2 linked regions of the Bacillus pumilus genome follow. The protein of the gene in region 2 interacts with the protein of the main gene of each other region in a pairwise test. Links are inferred from orthologs where the notes say so. Each region holds a gene or a part of one and is shown on either strand. Other genes may lie near its edges. The genes, in order: ndk and GKC25_RS16910.

The links.
Region 1: the proteins of GKC25_RS16910 (region 2) and ndk interact in binary tests that used the Escherichia coli proteins (3 or more experiments, as listed by UniProt). The link is inferred for Bacillus pumilus from one-to-one orthologs.

Annotation. Positions count from the first base shown.
Region 1 is NZ_CP046128.1:1,976,474-1,979,449, forward strand. It holds ndk (nucleoside-diphosphate kinase), read right to left. Parts: upstream 1,724-2,976; coding sequence 1,277-1,723; downstream 1-1,276. Other genes in the region: aroC (chorismate synthase), read right to left, coding at 1-279; GKC25_RS09840 (CheR family methyltransferase), read right to left, coding at 353-1,132; hepT (heptaprenyl diphosphate synthase component II), read right to left, coding at 1,853-2,815; GKC25_RS09855 (demethylmenaquinone methyltransferase), read right to left, coding at 2,840-2,976. UniProt on the Escherichia coli protein: Major role in the synthesis of nucleoside triphosphates other than ATP. The ATP gamma phosphate is transferred to the NDP beta phosphate via a ping-pong mechanism, using a phosphorylated active-site intermediate.
Region 2 is NZ_CP046128.1:3,306,906-3,310,422, reverse strand. Bases 136-3,115 are described here. They hold GKC25_RS16910 (uracil-DNA glycosylase), read left to right. Parts: upstream 136-1,275; coding sequence 1,276-1,956; downstream 1,957-3,115. Other genes in these bases: GKC25_RS16905 (aldehyde dehydrogenase), read right to left, coding at 1,990-3,115; GKC25_RS16915 (glycosyltransferase family 2 protein), read left to right, coding at 452-1,279; GKC25_RS16920 (general stress protein), read right to left, coding at 136-323. Outside these bases: more of GKC25_RS16920, read right to left, coding at 18-135; more of GKC25_RS16905, read right to left, coding at 3,116-3,348. UniProt on the Escherichia coli protein: Excises uracil residues from the DNA which can arise as a result of misincorporation of dUMP residues by DNA polymerase or due to deamination of cytosine.

The sequences.
Region 1 (2,976 bases), 1.3 Mb from region 2 along the record:
GATCGGCTCTGCCCCCATCACCTTTGTCCAATGCTTCCAGTCGTTGTTTTCAACGACAAGTGCAATAGGAGAACCTAATGTTTTCCCGTGGCGAACACCACTTAACACTTTCGCTTGGTCTTTTTCAATCTGCATTCTTCGCCCGCGGCCGTGACCTTTTTGTCTTCTAGCCAATTCATAATTGATGTCATCCTGCTCTATGTAAAGTCCCGCTGGAACGCCTTCAATAATTGTGGTCAATTGTGGACCATGTGATTCACCTGCTGTTAAGTATCTCATGACTTGATCTCCCTTCATCGCATTAACGCTTTTAAGTAAAACTATGATAACACACTTACTACTAAAAAGTCAGCTACAACCCCTTCTTTTGATAAAAGAAAGTATCAGCAGATGTCAGTCCAAACTTTTCTGGGTGAAAAATTTGTTCAGTAGAACCAACAAATAATACGCCATTTGGTTTTAAACTGCTGCTCATTTTCATGTAAATTTCTTCTTTTGCCTCTTCTGTAAAGTAAATGAGGACATTTCGGCACACGATAAGATCAAGCTGTTTTTCATAAGGATCTGCTAAAAGGTTGTGCTTCTTAAATTGAATGTGCTTTCGCACCTCATCCTTCACAGTGTAAAATGAAGAATCTTCTTTTGTGAAATATTTTTGCTTGATTTGATCTGGTACCTCTTGCAATGATCGTTCATGATATCTTCCTTTTTGAGCTGATTGCAGAACTTTATCATCAATATCAGTTGCAATAATTTGGAAGTCCTTCACAAGCGGATGGCTTGATAGAAGCATTGAGAGTGTATACGGCTCCTCTCCTGTCGAACATGCTGCACTCCATATTTTTAGGGTGCCGCTGTTTTTCGAAAGCAGCGGAAGAATTTTTTGGTCAAGCACTTCCCAGCGCTGATAGTTTCGGTAAAATTCTGACACATTGATCGTCATTCGATCCATCGTCTCATCTAATAGTGCTCTATCTTTTTCAAGGGCAGCCGCGAATGCTTCAAAATCTCTATATCCTTTTTTATCATAAAGTGATGTTAATCTTCGTTTCATTTGTGCTTCTTTATATAAATTCAGATCCACCCCGGTTAGTTTTTTCCATTTTCCGACAAATACTTGATATTGATCCATCAAAGTCCTCTCCTGTCTCATCTATCTTTGTCCTAGTATAGCTGTTTTTATCGAAAATTTGTATCTTCTCATGCGAAATTTCGTGTAGAAATATTCATATAAAAAAGCCAAGGTGCTCATTTGATGAACACCTTGGCTTGAACATTAATAAATCCAGCTTGAGATGGTTTGATCCCAGCTTGTGAGTTCTTCTTGTTTGAAGAATAAGTTGATTTCTCTTTCAGCACTTTCTGGTGAGTCTGAGCCATGGATAATGTTTTTTCCAACCGTCAATCCATAGTCTCCTCTAATTGTGCCTGGAAGCGCTTCCTTCGGGTTTGTTTTGCCGATAATCTGTCTTGTTACATCTACTACCTGTTCACCTTGCCATACCATTGCAAATACTGGTCCTGACGTAATAAAGTCAACCAATTCCCCGAAAAATGGTTTTTCTTTATGCTCTCCGTAATGTGTTTCTGCTACTTCTTTTGGAATACTCATTAGTTTTGCACCAACAAGCTGAAGCCCCTTTTTTTCGAATCTTGACACAATTTCACCAATTAATTGTCTTTCCACACCATCAGGTTTGACCATAAGAAATGTTTTGTCCATATACGTTCTCCACCCCGTCGTTATGTATGTATAGGCTTACATTGTTACAAAGTGATCGTATCATTTTTTTTTATAATAATCAATTTTTGACAAAAAATTTCACAAAAAAACCAATCAACAACATGTTGATTAGAATTTTCGTTTACCAATATATTTGGCAATGGAGGCGAGTGACGTTTTCGCTCGTCCTCGAGGAAGTTTGTCCAGCTGTTCAAATGCCTTCTTCAAATACATTTCACTCACTCGAATCGAGCGGTCGATCGCATCTGTTTGTTTGAGATGTTCAATCACAGGCTTCAGCTGCATTTCCGTTGTTTCACTATTAATCAGCTTTAATTGGCCTTCGAGTGCCTGGTTCTTCAGTGCATATAAGACCGGGAGTGTGACATTTCCTTGTAAAAGGTCTCCCCCAACAGGCTTACCAAGCTCTTCTTCAGTTGATGTGAAATCAAGCACATCATCAATGATCTGATAGGACATACCGACATAATAGCCAAACCAGTAAAGGGCTTTATGTGTTTTCTCATCTGTACCTGCTGCTATCGCACCTAACTGGCAGCTGCCTGCAATGAGCAAGGCTGTTTTTCGTTTGATTCTTCTTAAGTATGTACGCAGGTTTTGATCCATATTGTATTTGTCTTTCACTTGCTCGATTTCACCAAGACAGAGCTCGACGACCATCTTTGACAAAATTTCATGCGCCATTGGGTGATTGATCTTTGTCATATACTCAAGCGATCTTGCAAACATATAATCTCCTGTGTACATGGCAATTCGATTGTCCCATTTTGCCTTAATCGTTGGCTTGCCTCTTCTCAGCTCAGCATCATCAATGACATCATCATGAACGAGCGATGCCATATGAATCAGCTCAAGAGCAACGGCAACATATTTAATTTTATTAATGTCATAGTCGCCAAACATGCCTGAAAGGAGAACAAAAACGGGGCGGATTCGTTTTCCGCCCGCTTGCAGCAAATGAAGACCTGCTTCACTTAATAATGCATAATCAGAGCGAACTGTTTGTTCAAGCTCTTTTTCAATAATATCGATATCATGATTTAAAAAAGAGATCATTGCTTTTAGTTTCATTATTTTCACCCAAATATCGTTTATTCAAAGCTTCTTTCCGATATGTGTTGCTGCTACACCGCCTGTAAATGGATGATACGAGACATCAGACAGACCCGCCTCTTCGAAAAGAGCCGCCAGTTCTTTCATGCCAGGGAACGCTTTGGCTGATTCTTGAAGCC
Region 2 (3,517 bases):
GAAGAACGCCTTTCCCCTTACCTTTTACAAATCACCAATTTCCCCTTTTTGAGTTCGTCTAAAAGAGTTAAAGCTAATTCCTGATCGGCGCCAACTGACATCATTTTGGCCATGAGCTCGTCATCCCGGGTGCGGATGACATTGGCGATTTGATCTAAAATCCCTTGATCGACCGCTGTCATGCTTTTGGCATTCGTATGCTCTGTGACGGTATCAGAGCGTTCTGGATCGTACGCAAAAACAAAAATATCATCCTTTGCTGAACGTATTTGTTCAATGGTCTGTTTGGCTTCTTTGCTATTTTCTACTGTGAAATATTCCATCGTGATCACTCCTTTTCATCAAAAATTCCCATTTTCCCGTCACATCAAACCGCCTTTTATATCATGAGAAGAACGTCATTTTATGTTTTAATGGAAAAAGACGAATTTATTAAAGGAGTAAGCTGAATATGAAGATTTCCTTATTAATTGTGACACATAACCGGCTCAGCGCACTGTGTGAGCTGCTTGAATCCATTACGAGACAAACTGTACAGCCTTTTGAAATTGTGGTTGTGAATGATGCAGGAGAGCGAGTCGACATCATCCAGGAACTCTACTCTGAACTTCCGATCCGCTTGATCCATTTAGATGAGAATGTCCAGCATGTGAATGCTAGAAACGTGGGGGTGCGGGAGCTGACAGGCGATGTCATCATGCTGAGTGACGACGATGATTATTTTACACCTTGTCATATTGAACGTATGAGTAAGGCGCTGGAGGACGCCGATTTTGTCTTTTCTGATGCAGAAATTGTGTCATTTGAAGAAAAAGGCGCGACCCGTTTCCCGGTGTCGAGACGTTTATTTGCTTATACAGCAGCTATTGAGGATATGCGTGTTTTTTCTACCTATGTTCCTTCCGGCAGTATGTACAAACGCTGTATACACGATGAGATTGGCTATTTTGATCCAGCGATGCATCATTATTGGGACTGGGACTTCTTTTTGCGTGTATCACAGCATGCCCGTGTCAAACGAGTGCCAGCTGCCAGCGTGATCTATGCGTTTTTTGACGGCGGTGGGAATCAGTCTAGTGATCTTGGTGAAACAAGGAAGAACTACTTAGATGATCTAAGTGAAAAGCATGAGCTGGGTGACCTGCCGACAGCTAACTTTGCTGTCTTATTAGAAGAACCAGCGATGAAAAAACGAGAATCAGAGAGTGATATTGTGTGGGACGGAAAACCGATGATCTCCAGACTAACGCAGCAGATAGAAGGAGGAGAACCCCAATGAAGCCATTTTTAAATGATAGTTGGTGGGCTGTGATGAAAAGTGAATTTGAACAGCCGTATTATCAGGAATTACGTGAATGGATGAAGGAAGAATATCGCACGCAGACCGTTTTTCCGAAACCGGATGACGTTTATCGTGCGCTTCATTTGACGTCTTATGAAGAGGTCAAAGTGGTGATTTTGGGACAAGACCCTTATCATGGCCCAGGTCAGGCACATGGATTAAGCTTTTCTGTTCAGCCTGGCGTGAAGCATCCGCCATCATTGAGAAATATTTTTCAGGAGCTAAAGGATGATCTTGGCTGTCCTGTTCCAAATCATGGCTCACTTGTGAGCTGGGCAGAGCAGGGTGTGTTGCTCTTAAACACTGTGCTGACCGTGAGAAAGGGCGAGGCGAACTCGCATAAAGGCAAGGGCTGGGAACGTGTGACAGACCGTGTCATTGATGTGCTGAATGAACGTGATCAGCCCGTCGTTTTTGTGTTATGGGGAAGACATGCTCAAAATAAGAAAGAACGCATTGATCAAAACAAGCATTACATCATTGAGTCACCTCATCCAAGTCCTTTTTCTGCAAGAAACGGCTTTTTTGGCAGTCGTCCGTTTTCAAAGGTAAACGCGTATTTAAAGCAAATGGGGATCGAAGAAATCAACTGGTGTATCCAAGGTATTGAGTGAAAAGAGGACGAGGGGAGAGCCCCTTCGTCTTGTTTATTTTAAAAATTTACGAACCAAGTCGAGTCCGTTTTTCGCATTTGGATAACGGAAGGAAAAATCGAAGCGATTGGTTTGGCGCAGGACGCTTTTTTCATGTGTAAAAGTAAAGAAGCTTTCTTTCCCGTGATATCGTCCCATGCCGCTTTCGCCCACGCCTCCGAATGGCAGGTAAGGAGTAGCGACATGCATGAGCGTGTCATTGATACATCCTCCGCCAAATGAGAGATGGTCTAGGATATAGGCTTCTGTTTCTTTACTTGTTGTAAATAAGTAAAGAGCAAGCGGCTTCGGCCTTGTTTTGATCATATGCGCTGCCTCATGCAGAGAATCAAAGGTCATGACAGGCAGAATCGGTCCGAAAATTTCCTCCTGCATGACGGGATCTTCCCATGTGATGTGGTCTAAAATGGTCGGAGCGATTTTGAGCTCGTGTTCATTGCGCTGTCCACCCGTGACAATCGTTCCATTTGAGAGGAATTGTGAGAGTCTGTCAAAATGACGCTGGCTGACATTTTTCCCAAAGTGCGGATGTGTTTCAGGGTGTTCACCATAAAAGTCCCGGATACAAGCTGTCATTTCCCGCAAAAGGTCCTCTTTAATGGACTCATGAACGAGCAAATAGTCTGGCGCAATGCATGTTTGCCCTGCATTGGTGAATTTGCCGAAAGTGATTCGCTTCGCCGCTAGTTTGATGTCTGCATCAGGCATGACGATGCAAGGGCTTTTTCCGCCAAGCTCAAGTGTGACAGGTGTCAAATGCTTTGCGGCGGCTTCCATGACGATTTTGCCGACTGCCACACTTCCTGTAAAGAAGATATAATCAAAGGGCAGTTTCAGCAGCTCTGTACTGACATCTACACCGCCTTCTACGACAGCTGCATGGTCTTCTTGAAATACACGTTCCACCATTGCGCTGATTATTTGTGAGACTTGCGGCGTCAGCTCAGACGGTTTTAAGATGACGGCATTACCCGCAGCAATAGCTCCGACTAATGGAGAAAGAGCCAATTGGAAAGGATAGTTCCAAGGAGCAATGATGAGCACACTGCCGTAAGGTTCTTTGATGATCATGCTTTTCGATCCGATATGAGTCAGAGGTGTTCGCGCGCGTGTTGGCTTTGCCCATTTGTGAAGGTGCTTGATGGTATGATTGATTTCTTCATATACCATCCCAATCTCTGTTGTATAGGCTTCTTGTTCGGATTTATGTAAATCATGGGCTAAGGCTTGTAAAATATCCTTTTCATGCTGTTTGATTTCTGCTTTTAAGTCTTTAAGGAGGCGGATGCGTTCTTGAACCGGCGGCTTTTGAAAGACTTTTTGTTTCTGAAAAAGAGAAGTGAGTTTGTCCATTATTCAATCCTTTCATAGACGATTTTGTTCCTTTTATTATGTGTGAAGGGCTATGACGGGTCAAATAAGAGAGGCGGGAGCGCACTGCTTTGAAAAAATGAACCCATTTGGTTTGTTCATTTGGTAAAATAATGTTGAAAAGAGACTTTTTTAGATTGGAGGGTCTACC